4 regions of the Pseudomonas sp. AC239 genome follow, and region 2 is predicted to be linked to each of the others. Evidence: predicted binding sites of a transcription regulator. Region 2 holds the regulator's gene; each other region holds the start of a gene.

Region 1 (5,561 bases), 310 kb from region 2:
CTCTTCGCGAGCAGGCTCGCTCCCACAGGGGATTGTCGTCGGACACAAACTGTGGTCCCAAGCAGTTCCAATATGCGAGCGAGCTTGCTCGAGAAAGCGGTCTGCCAAGTACCATCACTTTCAGGCAAGCAACAAAAAACCGGAGGCTCTCGCTTTCCGGGTTTTTTTTGTCGACAGTTCAATCAGCGGTTAAACCGCGCCACCAACGAATACTGCGTGTTGGCCGTCTTCGTCAGTTCTTCACTGAGCAACGCCGAGTTGTGCGCTTGCTCGGACGTCTGATCCGCCAGTTCCGAAATATTGCTGATGTTGCGGCTAATTTCCTCAGCCACGGCACTTTGCTCTTCGGTCGCGGCGGCGATCTGGGTGGTCATGTCGGTAATGTTGGCCACTGCTTCGCTGATGCCGACCAGTGCCTGATCCGCTTCCAGTACCCGCGCCACGCCTTCTTCGGCCTGGCGATGCCCGGCTTCCATGGTTTGCACGGCGCTGGAGGCGGTCTGTTGCAACTTGGCGATCAGGGCATGAATCTGCCCGGTCGATTCGCTGGTGCGTTGTGCCAGTTGGCGGACTTCGTCAGCCACGACCGCAAAACCTCGGCCCATTTCGCCGGCACGTGCAGCCTCGATGGCGGCGTTGAGGGCGAGCAGGTTGGTCTGGTCGGCGATGCCTTTGATCACGTCGACCACGCCGCCGATTTCGTCGCTGTCCTTGGCCAGTTGCGTCACGGTCAGGCCGGTTTCGCCGACGACCACCGACAGGCGCTGAATCGCTTCGCGGGTTTCCCCGGCGATGTCGCGGCCGCGGCCGGTCAGGCGGTTGGCTTCCTGGGTGGCGTCAGCGGTGCGTTGCACGTGGCTGGCGACTTCCTGGGTGGTGGCGGCCATCTGGTTGACGGCGGTGGCGACCTGTTCGGTTTCCACGCGCTGGCGTTCCAGGCCGGTCGAGCTGTTGTGCGCCAGGGCGTCGGACTGCTTGGCCTGATCGGTCAGGTGTTCGGCGGTGTCCTGCAGGCGAGTCAGGCAGGTTTTCAGGCGCGCTTCCTGGCTGAGGATCGACATCTCCAGACGCGCCTGCGCGCCACGGCTGTCGGTGTACATCTGCGCGATCAGCGGGTCGGACGTGGTCTGTTCGGCCAGACGCAGCAGGCGCTTGAGCCCGCGTTGCTGCCATTGCAGGCCCATCAGGCCCAGCGGCACCGACAGCGCGGCGGCGAGGGCAAAGCCCCATTGCGAGTTCAGCGTCGCGCCGATCATGAAGCTCAGCTGGCTGACCAGAATGAACGGCAGCCAATCCTGCAGGATCGGTAGCCATTTGTCCGTCGAAGGAATCGCCGACTTGCCCTGGTTGATGCGTTGGTAAAGCGCTTCGGCGCGGCGGATCTGTTCGGCGGTGGGCTTGACGCGCACCGACTCGTAACCGACCACCTGGCTGCCATCAAACACCGGCGTGACGTAGGCGTTAACCCAATAGTGGTCACCGGATTTGCAGCGATTCTTGACGATGCCCATCCATGGCAAGCCTTGTTTCAATGTGCCCCACATGTGCGAGAACACCGCCGACGGCACGTCAGGGTGACGGACCAGATTGTGCGGCGCCCGGATCAGTTCCTCCCGCGAAAACCCGCTGATTTCAACGAACGCGTCGTTGCAGTAGGTGATCACGCCCTTGGCATCGGTGGTGGAAATCAACCGTTGCTGAGCTGGAAAGGTCCGCTCGCGTTGTGTAATGGGCTGGTTGTTACGCATGGTTTTTCAATCCGCAAGGCTTTGAAAGGTTGTCGGCGCTGACAGGTTTTTATTGAGATTTTTTTTCAGATTCATGTACGCCGTCGCAAAACCGCGCTTGCGTCAACTGGCCAGCATCGGATAGGTGAACAGGCCGAAGTGCAACAGATTCAGGCCGAAATGGGTGGCGATCGCCGCGCCCAGTCCGCCGAAACGATAGGCCAGACCATAGCCGACCCCGGCCAGTCCCGCCAGCAACACCCAGGTCCAGCCGGCGCCGGCATGCACCAGACCAAACAGCAGTGAGGCCGACAGCAGTGCGAGGTTATCGCCGTAGGGCAGGTGTTTAAGGCGACGGCTGAGTCCGCCCTGTATATAACCGCGAAACAGCGCTTCCTCGACCAGCGTCACCAGCAGCAGATTGTTCAGCACCCACAGCCAGGCCTGATCCGGCCACTTCGGCGCCCAGGCGATCACGCCAAGCAACAGCGCGCCGCCGAGGGCGAGAATCGCGCACAACGTAAGGGCGAGGGCGGTGGCATAGACCGTCAGGCGCAACGAACGCCGGGCGACGATCCACGGACAGACCAACAGCAGCCAGAAGCCCACCAACGGTTTGTCGAGGTTGAGGTACATCGCAAACGGCACGGCGTTGTCAGTGAAGCGTTGCGGGTTGATCGCGCGTCCGTTGGCGAAGCCCGGTAACCAGTGCAGCGCAAGTGCCACGGCCAAAACAATGAACAGGCCATGGCCAAGCCAGCGCGCAAACGGTACTTGTTGCTGGCGCACGGCGAACGCGGCGAACAGCAAAAGCCCCACGGAGATCAATGCCAGCCAACCGAGTTGGCCATAGCTCAGGGCCAATCCGTAACCGAGGCCGAGCAGCGCGAGATAAAGCCAGGGCAGCGCCTTCATCGAAAGTCCTTGTGCGAGATTTCTGGGAAGGGGCTTTCTACACGGGCGAGGGAGGTGGGACAAGTGAAGGTGTGGCGACAAACCGGGACAACGTAACGCTGGATAGTCATATACAGAACCCAATGTGGGAGCGGGCTTGCTCGCGAATGGGGTGTCACCGATACAGAACAGGTGACTGACACAGCGCATTCGCGAGCAAGCCCGCTCCCACATTGGATCATTTCAGTCAGAAATCGGTGGGCGTTCGGTATCAGCGCAGGCCCAGTTTCGCCGCCGCGCGCTCGGTAATTTCGGTGCGCAGTTTCAACGAAGGCGCCGCGCGCAACCGTGCTTCATCGACCACCGCAGTCGGCGCCACGTCCGGGCTGCCGGCATTGAACGGCGGGGCCGGGGCATATTCCAGTTGCAACTGCACCAGTTGCGCCGTGTCGGCATCGACCAGTTCCGCCGCCAGCACCAAGGCGAAATCGATGCCAGCGGTGATTCCGCCACCGGTAAACAGATTGCCGTCGCGCACCACCCGATCCTTCACCGCAATCGCCCCCAGCGTCGGCAGCAACTGGTGATACGCCCAATGCGTGGTCGCGCGCTTGCCCTGCAGCAGCCCCGCCGCGCCGAGCACCAGCGAGCCGGTGCACACCGAGGTCACATAACGTGCCTGGGCGGCCTGGCGTTTGATGAAATCCAGCGTCTGCTGATCTTCCATCAGCGGCCCGACGCCACTGCCGCCAGGCACGCAGATCACATCCAGATTCGGGCAATCCTCAAAAGTCGTAGTCGGTTTCAGCAGCAGGCCGGTGCTGGACGTCACTGGCATCAGGTCCTTCCAGATCAGGTGCACCTGCACGCCGGGCAAGGAGGCGAGCACGTCGTAAGGGCCGGTCAGGTCGAGTTGCTGAACCTGCGGGAATAACAGAAAGCCGATCTGCAGCGTCATCGTTCTTGCTCCGTTGAAAGAAGTGGACGACTGCACTGTAGGCGGGTAGGTTCTGGCGCATACGCCAATCACCCCACGAATTACGCCAAATGCCTAAAGCCATTCACGTCCTCGCGTTCGCCAACATGCAGATTCTTGATGTCACCGGACCGCTGCAGGTGTTCGCCTCGGCCAACGATCTGGCCCGCCAGCGCGGTTTGCCGATGCCCTATGCGCCGAGCGTGATCGCCAGTGGCGGCGGGGCGGTGATGTCATCGGCGGGGTTGGCGGTGCTCGCCGAACCCTTGCCACAAACGCCCAGCGACACCTTGATCATCGCCGGCGGCTGGGGCATTTATCCTGCCGCCGAAGACCCGCAATTGGTCGACTGGGTGCGCGAGCACGGCACTCATTGCCGGCGCGTGGCTTCGGTGTGCACCGGGGCCTTTCTGCTCGCGGCCAGCGGCTGGCTCGATGGCCGCCGCGTGGTGACGCACTGGACGCGTTGCGAGCAACTGGCCGCGCAACATCCCAATCTGCACGTGGAAGCCAATCCGATTTTCATCAACGACGGCCCGGTGTGGACGTCCGCCGGGGTCACGGCCGGCATCGATCTGGCGTTGGCCATGGTTGAAGAAGACCTCGGCCGCGATATCGCCCTCGACGTCGCCCGGCACTTGGTCGTTTTCCTGAAACGCCCGGGCGGACAGTCGCAGTTCAGCGTGACGCTGTCGCTGCAGCAACAGGGCAACCGCTTCGATGAACTGCACGCCTGGATCGCCGAAAACCTGACCTGCGACCTCGGCATCCCGACCCTCGCCGAACAGGCCGGCATGAGCGAACGCAGTTTTATCCGCCACTACCGCGCCGACACCGGCCAGACCCCGGCGCGGGCGATCGAATTGATCCGCGTCGAAACCGCCCGGCGATTGCTCAGCGATACCGGTTTGCCGGTGAAACGGATTGCGGCCAACTGCGGATTTGGTAGTGAAGAGACACTGCGGCGCAGTTTTCTGCGAGCGATTGGCGTGACGCCGCAGGCTTATCGGGAGCGGTTTTCGGTCAGCGTTGCAACAGATCCAGTATCGCCTTGAGGGTTTCCTGCGGCGCTTCTTCGGGAATGTTGTGGCCGACACCCGCCAGCACGCGCCGCTCATAAAAGCCGCTGAAATGCTCGGCATCTTCATCAATCAGCGATGGCGGGCCGACGCCATCATCGCCACCGCACAGCGAAATGCTCGGCACGCTGATCACCGGCAGTCTGGCGAGCGCTTCCTCCATCCACTCCAGGGCTGGATCGCCCGGGGCGTATCCGAAGCGATGCCGATAGGAATGAATCACCACGTCGACAAAATCAGGATTATCAAAAGCGCCAGCGGTCAGCGGGAAGCGTTCGTCCTTGCGCGCCCACGTCGGCGACCACAGCCGCCAAAGCAACTGACACAACGCCCGGCGATTCTGCCTAAGGCCCTCGATGCCTCGCGACGTGTGGAAGTAGTACTGATACCAGAGCCGATGCTCGTCTTCCGGCTCCAACGGCTGGTTCGCATGGGCGATGTCCTGCACGAGGTAGCCGTCGCCGCTGACCAGCCCGCGCACCCGCGCCGGAAACAACGCCGCGACAATACACGCCGCCCGACCGCCCCAGTCATACCCGCAAAGCATGGCCTGCTCGATGCCCAGCGCATCCATCAGATCGAGCAAGTCCTGCGCCATCGCAGCTTGCTGACCGGAGCGCAGGGTTTGCGCACTGTTGAACCGGGTCGGCCCGTAACCGCGCAAGTACGGCACGATGACGCGGTAGCCTTGCGCGGCCAGCGCCGGCGCGACTTCGTCGAAGGCGCGCGGGGAATAGGGGAAGCCGTGGAGCAGAATCACTGCGGGGCCGCTGGCAGGGCCATGCTGTTCGTAGGCGATGGTCAGAAAAGGGGTAAGGACTGACTGAATCATGACTGACAACTCCGTGCAAACGTCTTCCAAACCGTAGACCATCGGATAGACTG
Region 2 (5,561 bases):
CTATACCGTGGTCGACGCCAGCACCGTGGTTGCCACGCACTTGAACCAGATTCTCTACAAGCACTCCAGTGAGCTGATCGGCCACGAGGAAGTGCAGCAACTCATGCAATTGCTGGCCAAGAGCTCGCCGAAACTGGCGGAAGAGCTGGTGCCGGGTGTGGTTTCGTTGTCGCAGTTGCTCAAGGTCCTGCAAGCGCTGCTCGCCGAGCACGTGCCGGTGCGTGACATTCGCAGCATCGCCGAAGCGATCGCGAACAACGCCGCCAAGAGTCAAGATACCGCCGCTCTGGTCGCGGCTGTGCGGGTCGGCGTATCCCGCGCAATCGTCCAAAGCATTGTAGGCACTGAGTCCGAGCTGCCTGTGATCACATTGGAACCAAGGTTGGAACAGATATTGCTCAATAGTCTGCAGAAGGCAGGACAAGGCTCGGAAGAGGGCGTTCTGCTGGAGCCGAGCATGGCCGAGAAGCTGCAACGTTCGTTGATCGAAGCGGCCCAGCGGCAGGAAATGCAAGGCCAACCGGTGATCCTGCTGGTAGCAGGCCCGATTCGCGCGATGCTCTCGCGCTTTGGCCGCCTCGCAGTCCCAGGGCTGCACGTGCTGGCCTACCAGGAAGTACCGGACAACAAGCAAGTGACCATCGTTGCGACAGTAGGGCCCAACGGCTGAGGTAGTGGTTTATGCAAGTTAAGCGTTTTTTCGCCGCCGATATGCGTCAGGCCATGAAGCTGGTTCGCGATGAGCTGGGCGCTGATGCCGCCATCATCGGCAACCGCCGCATTGCCGGCGGCGTCGAGTTGACGGCGGCTCTGGATTACAAATTGTCGGCGCTGGCGCCACGGGTTCCGAACATGGAACTCGAAGACGAGCTGCGCAAGACCCAGTCGCGCATCGTCACCGCCCAGGCCGAACTGAGCCTGCGTGGCGAAGCCGACGGCAACACCAATCAGCAGTTGTTCGCCGGGCTGCCATTGACCGCAGGCCTGCCGCTGACCGCTGCCGAGCCGCTGAGCGAGCCGACCTATGCTGCACCGACGCGTCCGGCCGCAGCACCTGCGCAAGCTTCGGCGGGTGTCGATCCGCGTGCGCTGGATTCGATGCGTTTTGAATTGAACAGCCTGCGCGAGCTGATGGAAGTGCAGCTCGGCACCCTGGCCTGGAATCAGCTGCAAGGCAGCCGTCCGGCCCAGGCCAATCTGTATCGCCGTCTGCAGCGCATTGGCCTGTCCGGCCCGCTGTCGCGCGATCTGCTGGCACTGATCACCGATATCGAAGAACCCCGTCAGGCCTGGCGCATGCTGCTGGCGCACCTGGCGCGGATGATCGCCGTACCGGAAGTCGAGCCGCTGGAAGAGGGCGGTGTGATTGCCATGGTCGGCCCCGCCGGCATGGGCAAGACCACCACGCTGGCCAAGCTCGCTGCGCGTTATGTGCTCAAGTACGGCGCGCAGAATGTTGCGCTGGTCAGTATGGACAGCTTCCGCATCGGCGCGCAGGAACAATTGAAAACCCTCGGGCGCATCCTCAACGTGCCGGTAACGCACGTCGATCCGGGTCAGTCGCTGGTGCAGGCATTGGATCCACTGCTACGCAAACGCGTGGTTTTGATCGATACTGCCGGCCTGCAAGCCAGTGATCCGGCGTTGCGCATGCAGCTTGAGAGCCTGGCCGGGCGTGGCATTCGCTCGAAAAATTATCTGGTCCTGGCAACCACCAGCCAGAAACAGGTTCTAACCGCCGCTTATCACAGTTACAAGCGTTGCGGGCTGGCCGGCTGCATCCTGACTAAACTGGATGAAACGGCCAGTCTCGGCGAAGTGTTGAGCCTGGCGATCAGTCATGAATTGCCGGTCGCGTACCTGACCGATGGCCCACGGATTCCGGATGATTTGCATCTGCCGCGTCGTCATCAGCTGGTCAGCCGCGCCGTCAGCGTGCAAATGCAGGAAGAACCCAGCGAAGAAGCCATGGCTGACATGTTCGCTGATATCTATCACAGCCCGACCAAGCAGGTTGGCTGAGGTAATCATGAACAGTTTTTGTACCTACATCGATGGTCTGCCACGCATTGTTCCGATCAGGAACGCGCAGCCAGTAATGTGGCCTCCGTCTATGCAAGACAAGGTAAAGAAATAACATGGGCAGCATGCATCCCGTACAGGTGATCGCGGTGACCGGCGGCAAAGGTGGCGTCGGCAAGACTAACGTGTCAGTGAACTTGTCGCTGGCGCTGGCAGAGCTTGGCCGTCGGGTCATGCTGCTGGACGCCGACCTCGGCCTGGCGAACGTCGACGTTCTGCTGGGGCTGACACCCAAGCGCACACTGGCCGACGTCATCGAAGGCCGTTGCGAACTGCGCGACGTGCTGTTGCAGGGCCCGGGCGGGATTCGCATCGTGCCGGCGGCCTCCGGCACGCAGAGCATGGTGCACCTGAGTCCTGCGCAGCACGCCGGCCTGATCCAGGCGTTCAGCGACATCGGCGACAATCTCGACGTGCTGGTGATCGACACCGCTGCGGGCATTGGTGACTCGGTAGTCAGTTTCGTGCGCGCCGCCCAGGAAGTCTTGCTGGTGGTCTGCGACGAGCCGACTTCGATCACCGACGCTTACGCGCTGATCAAGTTGCTCAATCGCGACTACGGCATGAACCGCTTCCGCGTGCTGGCCAACATGGCGCAGAGCCCGCAGGAAGGGCGCAACCTGTTCGCCAAGTTGACCAAGGTCACGGATCGCTTTCTCGACGTCGCCCTACAATACGTCGGCGCCGTGCCGTACGACGAAAGCGTGCGCAAGGCAGTGCAGAAGCAGCGCGCCGTCTACGAAGCCTTTCCCCGTTCCAAGTGCGCGCTGGCCTTCAAGGCCATCGCCCAGAAGGTCGACACCTGGCCGCTGCCGGCCAACCCGCGCGGGCATCTGGAATTTTTCGTCGAGCGTCTCGTGCAGCAAACCGCAGGGCCTGTGATATGACCGCCAGTGGCATGAATCTTTATAAAAAGTCGGCGCGTGACGCGCAATACGAATTGATCGAGCGCTACGCGCCACTGGTCAAGCGCATTGCCTATCACTTGCTGGCACGCCTGCCGGCCAGCGTGCAGGTCGAAGACCTGATCCAGGCCGGGATGATCGGTTTGCTCGAAGTCTCGACCAAATACGACGCCAGCAAAGGCGCCAGTTTCGAAACGTACGCGGGCATTCGAATCCGCGGCGCGATGCTCGATGAAGTGCGCAAAGGGGACTGGGCGCCACGCTCGGTTCACCGTAATACCAGGATGGTCAGCGACGCGATTCGCTCGATTGAAGCTAAAACCGGCCGTGACGCTAAAGATCACGAGGTTGCGGCCGAACTCCAATTGAGTCTCGACGATTACTACGGGATTCTGAATGACACCTTGGGCAGCCGCCTGTTCAGTTTCGACGACCTGTTGCAGGACGGCGAACACGAAGGGCTGCACGAGGATGGCGCGAGTGCTCATATGGAGCCGTCACGCGATCTGGAAGATGAACGCTTCCAGTCGGCGCTGGCGGACGCGATTGCCAATTTGCCGGAGCGTGAGCGACTGGTGTTGGCGCTGTACTACGACGAAGAGCTGAACCTCAAGGAAATCGGTGAAGTCCTTGGCGTCAGTGAATCGCGGGTCAGCCAGTTACACAGCCAGTGCGCGGCCCGTCTGCGGGGGCGTTTGGGGGAGTGGCGAGCGCGCTGAAGGCAGTGTGGGGACACTGCGAAACGAGGCTGGTGCGGTGATGAACGGCGCCGGTCTCGATCCGTTGTGCTCCAGACAAACTTCGAGTGCTATGCCGATTGATTGAAGTGGCGCGTCCAGGTGCTGGGCGCGTTTAAGACTGCTTGGAGGTCGAATTGAACAAAGACATGAAAATCCTCATCGTTGATGACTTCTCAACGATGCGGCGGATCATCAAGAACCTGCTGCGCGATCTTGGGTTCACCAACACCGTCGAGGCCGACGATGGCGTCACCGCCATTCCGGTGCTCAACAGCGGCAGCATCGACTTTCTGGTAACGGACTGGAACATGCCGGGCATGACCGGTATCGACCTGCTGCGTCACGTGCGCGCCGATGAAAAACTCAAGCACCTCCCGGTGTTGATGGTGACTGCTGAAGCCAAGCGCGAGCAGATCATCGAGGCCGCTCAGGCCGGTGTGAACGGTTACGTAGTCAAACCTTTCACGGCTCAAGCGTTGAAAGACAAAATCGAGAAGATTTTCGAACGCATCGGCTGATGAATGCGCGGGGGAGCTATGGAGCATAACGAATCATCACAGGGCGATTTCGAATCGACCCTGAAAAAACACGCAGTCGAACTGGTCGAGAGCCTTGAAAAAGGCAAGTTCGGCGACGCGGTGCAACTGATCCATGAGCTCAATCAGACCCGTGACCGCGGCCTGTATCAGGAAGTGGGCAAGCTCACACGTGAACTGCACAGTGCGATCGTCAATTTCCAGATCGATCCGCACATGCCGCAGGCTGAGGAAGTGTCGCAAATCACCGACGCCACCGAACGCCTGGGCTATGTGGTCAAGCTGACGGAAGCCGCGGCCAACCGCACCATGGATCTGGTGGAAAGCGCCACGCCGGTGGTCAACAGTCTCGCTGATGAAGCGCAGACCTTGAGCGCCGATTGGGGCCGCTTCATGCGTCGCGAGGTCGGGGCTGAAGAGTTCCGCGAACTGGCGCGCCGGGTCGACGGTTTTCTGTCACGCAGCAGCACGGACAACCGTGCGGTGTCGAGCAACCTCAACGACATCCTGCTGGCTCAGGATTACCAGGACCTCACAGGTCAAGTGATCAAGCGTGTGACCCAACTGGTCACCGAAGTCGAAAGCAATCTGCTCAAACTCGTGCTCATGGCCAGTCAGGTCGACCGCTTTGCGGGCATCGAACATGACCGCGCCGCAATGCTTGCTGAAAAAGATCCACAAAAACATCTCTCGCAGGGTGAAGGTCCGCAGATTCATGCCGATAAACGAGAAGACGTTGTGTCCGGTCAGGACGATGTGGACGATTTGTTATCCAGCCTTGGATTCTAGAGTTTCGGAATTCGGGTTTTTTGGGTTTTTAGACCTGTAGGAGCACCCCATTAATGAGCTTCGGCGCCGATGAAGAGATCCTTCAGGATTTCCTGGTTGAGGCCGGCGAGATTCTTGAGCAACTGTCCGAACAACTGGTCGAGCTGGAAAGCCGCCCGGATGATGCAGATCTGCTCAATGCAATTTTTCGCGGTTTCCACACTGTAAAAGGGGGCGCCGGCTTCCTTCAGCTCAATGAGCTGGTGGAGTGCTGTCACATCGCCGAAAACGTGTTCGACATCCTGCGCAAGGGTGAGCGTCGCGTTGATGCAGAACTGATGGACGTGGTGCTCGAAGCACTGGACGCGGTGAACAGCATGTTCAGCGAAGTCCGTGAACGTGCACCGATCACCGCCGCGACGCCGGAACTGCTGGCCGCGCTGGCGCGTCTGGCCGAGCCGCAATCGGCGGATGAAGCCGTGGCCGCACCGGTAGAAGTGGTGGAAGAGCCGGTCGCCGAAAGCGCATCG
Region 3 (5,561 bases), 2.7 Mb from region 2:
GTTGGCGTGGTCTGGCGGCGGGTGTGCTTGAAGCCACGCTCGACAGCCTCGATGTTGCACCTGAAGACGTGCTGGTCTGGCTCGGTCCGGCGATTGGCCCGCAAGCCTTTGAAGTCGGCGCGGAAGTACGCGAAGTCTTCGTCAAGCAGTTGCCGGAAGCGGCGACAGCCTTCGTGCCGAGCAGCAATGCCGGCAAGTTCATGGCTGACATCTATCAGCTGGCGCGCCTGCGTCTGGCTGAAAGCGGTGTTACCGCTGTTTATGGTGGCGGTTTCTGCACCGTGACCGATCTGCGCTTCTTCTCCTATCGCCGTGCGTCGCGCACTGGGCGCTTCGCCTCTCTCGTTTGGATCACCCGCTAGACTTGCCTGACCTGTATCAACCCTCCGACGCTTGAATCTTGCAGAATCGACCGCATCTATAGCGGTATCTGGCAGGTTTCTTTATTCAGGATGGTTTTTAGGTCCGGCCTGCTCAAAAGGAAGGTGACCCATGCGTATAGACCGTTTAACCAGCAAATTACAGTTGGCCTTGTCCGACGCTCAGTCGTTGGCGGTTGGCCACGATCATCCGGCCATCGAGCCGGCGCACTTGATGCAGGCCATGCTTGAACAGCAGGGCGGCTCGATCAAGCCGCTGCTGATGCAAGTAGGCTTCGACGTCAACAGCTTGCGTAAAGAGCTGACCAAAGAGCTCGATCAACTACCGAAAATCCAGAACCCGACCGGCGACGTCAACATGTCGCAGGATCTGGCGCGCCTGCTCAATCAGGCCGACCGTCTGGCTCAGCAGAAGGGAGACCAGTTCATCTCCAGCGAACTGGTGCTGCTAGCCGCGATGGACGAGAACAGCAAGCTCGGCAAGCTGCTGCTCGGCCAGGGCGTGAGCAAAAAAGCCCTGGAAAATGCGATCAACAACCTGCGTGGCGGCGAAGCGGTAAATGACGCCAACCACGAAGAGTCGCGGCAGGCGCTGGACAAGTACACCGTCGATCTGACCAAGCGCGCCGAAGACGGCAAGCTTGATCCGGTGATCGGCCGTGACGACGAAATTCGTCGCACCATTCAGGTTCTGCAGCGTCGCACCAAAAACAACCCGGTGCTGATCGGTGAGCCTGGCGTGGGTAAAACCGCGATCGCCGAAGGGCTGGCGCAGCGCATCATCAACGGCGAAGTGCCGGACGGCCTTAAAGGCAAGCGCCTGCTGTCGCTGGACATGGGTGCGTTGATTGCCGGCGCCAAGTATCGCGGCGAGTTCGAAGAGCGCCTGAAAGGCTTGCTCAACGAACTGTCGAAGCAGGAAGGGCAGATCATTCTGTTCATCGACGAACTGCACACCATGGTCGGCGCCGGTAAAGGCGAAGGCTCGATGGACGCCGGCAACATGCTCAAGCCAGCGTTGGCTCGCGGCGAGTTGCACTGCGTCGGCGCGACCACGCTCAACGAGTACCGCCAATATATTGAGAAGGATGCGGCGCTCGAGCGGCGTTTCCAGAAAGTCCTGGTGGATGAGCCGAGCGAAGAAGACACCATTGCGATCCTGCGGGGCCTTAAAGAGCGTTACGAGGTTCACCACAAGGTCGCGATCACCGACGGCGCGATCATCGCCGCGGCCAAGCTCAGCCATCGCTACATCACTGATCGGCAACTGCCGGACAAGGCCATCGACCTGATCGACGAGGCCGCCAGCCGTATCCGCATGGAAATCGACTCCAAACCGGAAGTGCTCGATCGTCTGGAGCGGCGCCTGATTCAGCTGAAGGTGGAATCCCAGGCACTGAAGAAAGAAAGTGACGACGCAGCGAAGAAACGCCTGGAAAAGCTCCAGGAAGAAATCGAGCGTCACGAGCGTGAGTATTCCGATCTGGAAGAAATCTGGAACTCGGAAAAAGCCGAGGTGCAGGGTTCTGCGCAGATTCAGCAGAAGATCGAGCAATCGCGTCAGGAGCTGGAAGCTGCGCGCCGCAAAGGCGACCTGAATCGCATGGCCGAGTTGCAGTACGGGGTGATCCCGGATCTGGAGCGCAGCCTGCAGATGGTCGACCAGCACGGCAAGAGCGAAAACCAGTTGCTGCGCAGCAAGGTGACCGAGGAAGAGATTGCCGAAGTCGTGTCGAAGTGGACCGGTATCCCGGTGTCGAAAATGCTTGAAGGCGAGCGCGACAAGCTGATGAAGATGGAAAGCCTGTTGCACAAGCGGGTGATCGGTCAGGAAGAAGCGGTCGTGGCCGTGGCCAACGCCGTGCGGCGTTCTCGCGCCGGGTTGTCCGACCCGAATCGTCCGAGCGGCTCGTTCATGTTCCTCGGCCCGACCGGTGTCGGTAAAACCGAGCTGTGCAAGGCCTTGGCCGAGTTCCTCTTCGATACCGAAGAGGCGATGGTACGGATCGACATGTCCGAGTTCATGGAGAAACATTCCGTGGCTCGTCTGATCGGCGCGCCACCAGGCTACGTCGGTTATGAAGAGGGCGGTTATCTGACCGAAGCGGTGCGTCGCAAGCCGTACTCGGTGATCCTCATGGACGAAGTCGAGAAGGCCCATCCGGATGTGTTCAACATCCTTCTGCAAGTGCTTGAGGATGGCCGGCTGACCGACAGTCACGGGCGTACGGTGGACTTCCGCAACACGGTGATCGTGATGACGTCCAACCTGGGATCGATGCAGATCCAGGAACTGGTCGGTGATCGTGAGGCGCAGCGCGCTGCGGTGATGGACGCGCTGACGTCGCACTTCCGTCCGGAGTTCATCAACCGGGTCGACGAGGTGGTGATCTTCGAGCCGCTGGCGCGGGATCAGATCGCCGGGATTACCGAGATCCAGTTGGGTCGTCTGCGCAGTCGTCTGGCCGAGCGCGAGCTGAAGCTGGAGCTGAGCCCGGAAGCGATGGACAAGCTGATCGCGGTCGGTTACGACCCGGTGTATGGCGCACGTCCTCTGAAACGGGCGATCCAGCGCTGGATCGAAAACCCGCTGGCGCAGTTGATCCTGTCGGGTCATTTCATGCCTGGCGACACCGCCACCGGCAAGGTCGAGAACGACGAAATCGTTTTCGGCTAAGCCTTGGCGGCAATGAAACCGGGAAGGCCTCGCAATGCGAGGCCTTTTTTTCGCCAGGCTGTTGAACTCAAAGGAAAAGGCTTGTAAAGTGCGCCCCGCAGTCAGTCACCGGCAGCGTTTCAACCCACTGGGTTGGAATCTGAAATAAGTTGCAAATCATTAACTTGAAAGCAATTTAGGGGGTTGACAGAGGTGTTCTAGGTTGTAGAATAGCGCGCCTCAGACACACGAACGCAGCGATGCGAACGGGTGGCGAGATGCAACAAAGCTTCACCGTTGTAAATTGAAATATGTAGTTCCGTGATAGCTCAGTCGGTAGAGCAAATGACTGTTAATCATTGGGTCCCAGGTTCGAGTCCTGGTCACGGAGCCAATTTCAAACCGGGGTATAGCGCAGTCCGGTAGCGCGCCTGCTTTGGGAGCAGGATGTCAGGAGTTCGAATCCCCTTACCCCGACCATATTTGGGTCGTTAGCTCAGTTGGTAGAGCAGTTGGCTTTTAACCAATTGGTCGTAGGTTCGAATCCCACACGACCCACCATTTTTGAAACCAGTTTGCGCTGGGATCGAATCTTAAGATCAGAGGCCAAAAGCGCTGATCGAAGAAGGCGATCTTTGAAAGGTCGCCTTTTTTTTACCGGGGTATAGCGCAGTCCGGTAGCGCGCCTGCTTTGGGAGCAGGATGTCAGGAGTTCGAATCCCCTTACCCCGACCATATTGAAAATCCTCGTATCGAAAGATACGGGGATTTTTTTTGCCTGCCGAAAGCGGAATCGCTTCAAGTCGTCATACAACCTGCCGATAGCCCGCTAACACGAGGGGACTGCCAACGCTTCGCCCCTTGAACCTGGCCATTACAAGAATAAGGGCGTTCGTCATGTTGCTTCGTCAGTTGAATATTGCTCCCCGGGCTGCCCTGGGATTTGCCCTGATCGCGGTGTTGGTGGCCTTGCTCGGCGTGTTTGCGCTAGGGCAGATGTCGAGCATCCGCGACAGTGAGGTGGCGGTGGAGAACCGCTGGTTGCCGAGCATCCGTGGCGGCGACGAGATCCGTGAACTGATGCTGCGCATCCGCACTATCTCCCTGCGCATGGCGCTCGATCAGGATCCGGCCAACATCGCCACCTATCGCGGCCAGATGGACACCCGCGACAAGGAGCTGAGCGAGAAGATCGCCGCCTACGACAAACTGGTCGACACTGCCGAAGGCCAGCAGCTGTACGACCAGTTCAAGAAAACCTTCGCTGCGTACCGCACTGGCATTGCCCAGTCATTCACCCTCGCCGAGCAGGGCAAGCGTGACGAGCTGACCAAATTGCTGTTGGTCGATATGAAGACTGTGGTCGACGGCTCCGGCAAGCAACTCAACGATCTCGCCGATCTGTTCGCCCGCCAGGTCGCTGCCGAAAGCGAGAAGTCCGCCGCGCATTATGAAACCTCGCGCACCATCGTTACTCTTTTCATTGCCTTGGCAGCGCTGGCTACGGTGGCGCTGGCGATGTTGCTCACGCGCAGTATCGTGCGCCCCCTGAGCAGCGCTGTGGAGGCCGCTGAAAGTGTCGCCAAGGGCGATCTGACCCGACCGATCGAAACCCATGGCAATGACGAAGTCAGCCGCTTGCTCAAGGCCTTGGCGACGATGCAACAGAACCTGCGCGAGACCCTGCAAGGTATCAGCGGCTCAGCCACACAACTGGCCACTGCCGCTGACGAACTGAGCGCCGTCACCGTCGACAGCACCCAAGGCCTGCAAGAGCAGAACAACGAAATCGAGCAAGCCGCCACTGCGGTCAACCAGATGACCGCTGCGGTGGAGGAGGTCGCGCGCAACGCGGTGTCGACCTCCGATGCCACGCGCCAGTCCAGTCAGTCGGCGCAATTGGGCCAGGAGCGCGTCAGCGAAACCGCCAGCGCGATCAATGCGCTGGCCAGCGATGTGCAGAACACCGGTGAACTGGTGCAGTCGCTGGCCAATCAGTCGCAGGACATCGGCAAGGTTCTGGACGTGATTCGCGCCATCGCCGAGCAGACCAATCTGCTGGCGCTCAATGCTGCCATTGAAGCGGCACGTGCGGGTGAAAGCGGTCGCGGTTTTGCGGTAGTGGCCGATGAGGTACGCGCGCTGGCGTATCGCACCCAGCAATCGACGCAGGAAATCGAGCAGATGGTGCAAGGCATGCGCAGCGGTTCGAGCCAGGCGCTGGAGTCAATGCAGGCCAGCGCATCTCGTGCGGCGAGCACTTTGGTTCTGGCCGAGCGGGCGGGCGAGGCGCTGGTGACGATTACGGCGTCGGTGCACGAGATTCACGAGCGCAACCTGGTGATCGCCAGCGCTGCCGAGGAGCAGGCGCAGGTGGCGCGGGAAGTGGATCGAAATCTGGTGAATATCCGCGACCTGTCGGTGCGTTCCGCTGCCGGGGCCGATCAGACCAGTGCCTCGAGCCACGAGCTGTCGCAACTGGCCAATGCCCTGCAGGGCATGGTGCGACGCTTCCAGCTGTGATC
Region 4 (5,561 bases), 3.3 Mb from region 2:
GCTCGCGAAAGCGGAGTGTCAGCGACATCAACGTTGACTGTTCCACCGTTATCGCGAGCAGGCGAGGACCTACGAAAGTTGCCGGACGCTTGAACTCGCAATCAAGCACTCAACCGCGCCGTCACCTCATTCAACTGGCCCGACAACCCATGCAGGTTCTGACTGGCACTTTCGGTGCGCTGCACGTTGTCCAGGTTGGTACTGGCGATCGCCGTGATTTCAGTCAGGTTGCGCGAGATATCCTCGGCCACCGACGTCTGCTCTTCTGCTGCCGTGGCGATCTGCCGGTTCATGTCGCGAATCGCCTCCACCGCCAAGGTGATGCGCTCCAGCATCGCGCCAGCCTGGGTCACTTGCTCGACACTTTCATCACTGCGTGCCTGGCCGCTCTCGATAGCCTGCGCGGCATCCACCGCGCCGGTCTGCACGTTCTGAATGATCTGGTTGATCTCGATGATCGACTCTGCCGTGCGCTGCGCGAGGTTGCGCACCTCGTCGGCGACGACGGCAAAACCGCGTCCGGCCTCACCCGCGCGTGCCGCTTCAATGGCTGCGTTGAGGGCCAACAGGTTGGTCTGCTCGGCGATGCCACGAATCACTTCCAGCACCTTGCCGATACGACCGCTGTCGGTTTCCAGGCGACGAATCACCGTGGCGGTGTTGGCAATTTCACCGCGCATCTGGGTGATCGAGTGAATGGTGGTCTGCATGACCTTTTCACCCTGCTGCGCCGACTGATCGGCATCGTCGGCAGCACGCGCGGCATCGGCGGCGTGACGGGCCACTTCCTGTGCCGTGGCGGACATTTCGTTCATCGCCGTGGCTACCTGATCGGTGCGGCTGAATTGCTCGCTGGTGCCGCCGGCCATGGTCGTGGCAATGGCATTCAACTCACCGCTGGCGCTGTCCAGATTGCTCGCGCTGTGCTGCAACCGAGTGAAGGTGTCCGCGAGAAAATCGCGCAAGGTGTTCGCAGCAGCAGCGAGGTTGCCCAGCTCATCGCGACGCTCGCTGACTACGCGCTCGGCCAACTGGCCACGGCTCAAGCGAGTGACGTAATCGATGAGGTTGCGGATCGGCTCGATCAGGTTGCGGCTGACCAGCCACAGGCTCAGCAGACCGATCAGCAAGCCTGACGCGAGCATCACCAACAGGCCCAGCCACACGGTGCGATCAGCGCTGGCGCTGATCAATGCCGATTGCGCGGTGCCCTGCTCGCGCAGCTCGGCGACCAGTGCGCTCATCTGCTCGCTGGTGGCGCGATCGACGCCTTTGACCGCTGCGTCGCCGGCGCTCGGATCACCACCGGTAGCCACGTAGGCATCGCGGCCCTTCTGGTAGGCAGCACCCAACTGGCGATGCTCTTCACGCAAGCGTTCGATACGTGATTTGAGATTGGCCTCGATGCCTTTCTGGCCGGCCAGTTCGCCGAGAATGTTCTGCACGTCGCGCTGGCGCTCTTCGAACTGGCTCCAGTATTTCGCCAGATCCGCCGGTTGCTTGCCGCGCAACAAGACGTTTTTCCACTCCTGCACCTGCACTTTGAATTGCAGGTTGGCTTCATCGATCAGTTGCGAAGTGTGCAACGGGCCAGCAATCAACTGGCTGTAGCTTTGCACGCCGTTGGAGAGGAAATGAAAGCAGGCCAGCGCGATCAACAGCATCGCCAGCAGACTGCCGCTCAGCAGGGCGAGAATTTGCGCTCTCAGGGATTTTTGCAGCATTGCAAGGTACTCGAAGCAGGGATGAGGCACGCCCGGGCGGACGTGAGAAATGGCCGGACTTCCCTGTCGTCGCACCGTGGCAAACGCCAATGGCGCGCAACCTGACTCACCTGAGATCGGCGCGCCAGAGCCTTCCTTGAGAAACTTCCGACAGCCGGCAAGGCATTGATTTGACGTCATTTTGCTGTCACAAAACGGTCACGTGAGCTTGCGATGATGCCGCTCAGGTGAACCTGAAAATCCTGCCCCAGACATCCTCCTCGCAGCGAGCCGCCATGAACCACAGCCTCGATATCAGTCATCGCGACCCGGACCTGTTTGGCTTGCTCTACGGCTTTCGCTTTCTGCCCGGTGAGCGTGGTCGGGAAATCGATTCGGCGACGGCGTTGCGCTGTTTGCAGGACGACAGTGACAGCGGCGAATTCCTCTGGCTGCACTTGAACCTGGCCCACGCCGCGTGCGAGCGCTGGATGAAAAATCATCTGCAATTGCCCGATGAGTTTTTCGAAGCGCTGCACGAAGGTTCGCGTTCGACGCGCATCGAGCATGTCGATTCGGCGCTGCTGGCGGTGGTCAACGATGTGGTGTTCAACCTCAGCAGCATGGTCTCCTCCGACGTGTCGACGCTGTGGGTCTGCGTGCGCAGCAAACTGATCGTCAGCGCGCGCCTGCAACCGCTGCACTCCGTGGACAAGTTGCGCTCGTCGGTGAAGGCCGGCGAGTGCTTTCGCTCGCCCTCGGAATTGCTCGTGCACCTGCTGCGCGATCAGGGCGAAGTGCTGACGCAGATCGTGCGCAAGACCAGCCTGAGTGTCGATCAGGTCGAAGACGAATTGCTCTCTTCGCGTCTGTCGACCAACCGCGCCGAACTCGGCGCCAATCGCCGCGTGCTGGTGCGGCTGCAACGGCTCCTGGCACTGGAGCCGGGTTCGTTGCTGCGCCTGCTCAATCGTCCGCCGCCGTGGTTGCAGAAGGAGGACGTCAAGGAGTTGCGCAAATCCACCGAGGAGTTTGCGCTGATCATCAACGACCTCACCGCCCTCGGCGAACGCATCAAACTGTTGCAGGAAGAAATCGCCGCCAACCTCAACGAACAGAGCAACCGTACGCTGTTCACCCTGACCGTGGTGACGGTGCTGGCCTTGCCGATCAACATCATTGCCGGTTTTTTCGGCATGAATGTGGGGGGTGTGCCGCTGTCGCAGGATCCCCATGGGTTTTGGGTGCTGGTTGCGTTGGTGGCGACATTCACCGTGATTGCCGGACGCTGGGCGTTTCGCAAGCGTGGGGATTATTGAGCGCAAATCCCACACACAAGACAATCGTCTCTGTGGGAGCGAGCCTGCTCGCGAAGTCGGTGTGTCAGATAAATCAATGTTGAATGACATGGCGCTTTCGCGAGCAGGCTCGCTCCCACAGGTTTCTTTTTCAGCCTTCAGATCAGCGGCGGGCTTGAACGCCCAAACACTGACCTGCCGCAGTCTCTCCGTAACATTCTGCAACGATCATGGACGACATTCCTTCCCTCGCTCAGGATTGTCCGCCATGGCTACGCCTTCACTGACCGCCAGCCCTGCGTCCGCCGCCAGCGGCAGGCCGGCGCTCGACAAGAAACCCGGTCCGTTCACCTATGTGATCTTCTTCGCCGTGCTGGCCATGGGCATGCTGTTCACCGCCTATAGCCTGATGCACGACATGCACGAACTCGGCACGGTCGTCACCACGTGGACGCCGTTTCTGCTGCTCGGCGTGGCGCTGCTGATTGCGCTGGGTTTCGAGTTCGTCAACGGTTTCCATGACACCGCCAATGCCGTCGCGACGGTGATCTATACCCACTCGCTGCCGCCGAATGTCGCGGTGGTCTGGTCGGGCTTCTTCAATTTTCTCGGCGTGCTGCTGTCGAGCGGTGCGGTGGCGTTCGGCATCATCGCGCTACTGCCGGTGGAGTTGATTCTGCAGGTCGGCTCGTCTGCCGGTTTTGCGATGATCTTCGCCCTGTTGATCGCGGCGATCCTGTGGAACCTCGGCACTTGGTGGCTGGGTTTGCCGGCCTCCTCTTCGCACACGTTGATCGGCTCGATCATCGGCGTCGGCGTGGCCAATGCCTTGATGCACGGCCGCGATGGCACCAGCGGTGTCGACTGGGCACAGGCAACCAAAATCGGTTATGCGCTGCTGCTGTCGCCGCTGGTGGGTTTCGGTTGCGCGGCGTTGTTGCTCCTGGCGTTGCGCGCGTTCGTCAAGAATCGCGCGCTGTACAAAGCGCCCGAAGGCAATGCCCCGCCGCCGTGGTGGATTCGCGGTTTGCTCATCGCCACCTGCACCGGCGTGTCGTTCGCTCACGGCTCCAACGACGGCCAGAAAGGTATGGGCCTGATCATGCTGATTCTGGTCGGCACACTGCCGATGGCCTACGCGTTGAACCGCACCATGCCGGAAGAACAATCGCTGCAATTCGCCGCCGTGGCGCAAGTTACCCAGCAAGCGCTGGTGAAAAGCGCGCCAATGCCGGCACCTGCCGATCCGCGTCCGGTCCTTTCCGATTACGTGCGCAGCAAGGAACCGACGCCGCAACTGATCCCCGCCCTCGCCGCCCTGACCGGGCACATCGGCGAGGAAGTCAGAGGCTACGGATCGCTGGCGAAAGTCCCGGCCGAAGCCATGGGTAACGTGCGCAACGACATGTACCTGGCCAGCGAAAGCATTCGCTTGATGGACAAGAACAAGGTCGGTAACTTCGATGCCGACACCAGCAGCAAACTGCAGCTGTTCAAACAACAGATCGACAACGCCACGCGGTTCATTCCGCTGTGGGTGAAGATCGCCGTGGCCATCGCACTGGGGCTCGGCACCATGGTCGGCTGGAAGCGCATTGTCGTGACCGTTGGCGAGAAAATCGGCAAGACACACCTGACCTACGCCCAGGGCGCCTCGGCGGAAACCGTGGCGATGCTGACCATCGGCGCAGCCGACATGTTCGGTTTGCCGGTGTCGACGACCCATGTGTTGTCATCGGGCGTGGCCGGGACCATGGTGGCCAATGGTGCAGGATTGCAGATGCGCACGATCCGCAATCTGCTGATGGCCTGGGTGTTGACCCTGCCAGCGGCCATTTTGCTGTCGGGCAGCCTGTATTGGCTGTTCACCCAAATCTTCTGACCCTACACAAATCCAACATGTAGGAGTGAGCCTGCTCGCGATAGCGGACTGTCAGTCAGCATTGATTTATCTGACCCACCGCTATCGCGAGCAGGCTCACTCCTACAACGCTTTGCATTCTCATGTTAGAGCGTCGAACGAACCACATCGCCGAGCCAATCCATGAACACCCGCACCCGCAGCGGCAAATGCCGTTGTCGCGCATACAACAATGAAATCGCCATCGGCGGTGCGGTGTATTGCGGCAGTACGGTTAGCAGTTCGCCATTTTCCAGATGCGGCTGCATGCCGGTGCGCGGTACCTGCGTCAGGCCGAAGCCGCCCAGGCACGCCGCTTCATAGGCGTCGGTGCTGTTGACCGTGACACTGCCGGCCATCGCCACCCGTCGCACTTCGCCACCCTCCTCATACACAAACCCTTCAGAACGCGAGCCCAGTACGCCGACGTAATGCACCAGCCGATGCTGCGCCAGATCCTCGATGGTCTGCGGCACGCCGTAACGTTGCAGGTAAGCCGGGCTGGCGCAATTGACCATCGGGAAGTCGCCAAGATGCCGGGCGACCACCGACTGATCCGGCTGCGCGCCGATGCGCAACACACAGTCGAAGCCTTCGCCGAGCAGATCGACGCGGCGATCGGTGCTGCTGATTTCCATCTGCAGATTCGGGTGGCGCTCC

What was found. The regulator FliA, encoded in region 2, starts transcription of late flagellar genes. The targets are predictions, from matches to a motif close to CTAAAGTTTNNNNNNNNNNNGCCGNTAA.
Region 1: a site for FliA is predicted at 1,778-1,805, ahead of ACZ0AZ_RS18265 (methyl-accepting chemotaxis protein). Genes of this name have one in related genera too.
Region 3: a site for FliA is predicted at 3,834-3,861, ahead of ACZ0AZ_RS04660 (methyl-accepting chemotaxis protein). Genes of this name have one in related genera too.
Region 4: a site for FliA is predicted at 1,838-1,865, ahead of ACZ0AZ_RS02050 (methyl-accepting chemotaxis protein). Genes of this name have one in related genera too.

The regions. Positions count from the first base shown of each region.
Region 1 covers NZ_OZ409864.1:4,010,661-4,016,221, forward strand. The annotation lists gene ACZ0AZ_RS18265 (methyl-accepting chemotaxis protein) at 183-1,748, opposite strand; gene ACZ0AZ_RS18270 (CPBP family intramembrane glutamic endopeptidase) at 1,851-2,642, opposite strand; gene inhA (isonitrile hydratase) at 2,893-3,579, opposite strand; gene ACZ0AZ_RS18280 (GlxA family transcriptional regulator) at 3,669-4,652, shown strand; gene ACZ0AZ_RS18285 (alpha/beta fold hydrolase) at 4,621-5,508, opposite strand.
Region 2 covers NZ_OZ409864.1:3,704,579-3,710,139, forward strand. The annotation lists gene flhA (flagellar biosynthesis protein FlhA) at 1-670, shown strand, start outside; gene flhF (flagellar biosynthesis protein FlhF) at 682-2,022, shown strand; gene fleN (flagellar synthesis regulator FleN) at 2,139-2,969, shown strand; gene fliA (RNA polymerase sigma factor FliA) at 2,966-3,706, shown strand; gene ACZ0AZ_RS16890 (chemotaxis response regulator CheY) at 3,874-4,245, shown strand; gene ACZ0AZ_RS16895 (protein phosphatase CheZ) at 4,264-5,052, shown strand; gene ACZ0AZ_RS16900 (chemotaxis protein CheA) at 5,106-5,561, shown strand, end outside.
Region 3 covers NZ_OZ409864.1:1,014,400-1,019,960, reverse strand. The annotation lists gene pgeF (peptidoglycan editing factor PgeF) at 1-362, shown strand, start outside; gene clpB (ATP-dependent chaperone ClpB) at 493-3,057, shown strand; tRNA gene ACZ0AZ_RS04680 (tRNA-Asn) at 3,355-3,430, shown strand; tRNA gene ACZ0AZ_RS04675 (tRNA-Pro) at 3,440-3,516, shown strand; tRNA gene ACZ0AZ_RS04670 (tRNA-Lys) at 3,522-3,597, shown strand; tRNA gene ACZ0AZ_RS04665 (tRNA-Pro) at 3,695-3,771, shown strand; gene ACZ0AZ_RS04660 (methyl-accepting chemotaxis protein) at 3,934-5,559, shown strand.
Region 4 covers NZ_OZ409864.1:440,903-446,463, forward strand. The annotation lists gene ACZ0AZ_RS02050 (methyl-accepting chemotaxis protein) at 102-1,724, opposite strand; gene ACZ0AZ_RS02055 (transporter) at 2,000-3,022, shown strand; gene ACZ0AZ_RS02060 (inorganic phosphate transporter) at 3,270-4,883, shown strand; gene ACZ0AZ_RS02065 (LysR family transcriptional regulator) at 5,009-5,561, opposite strand, start outside.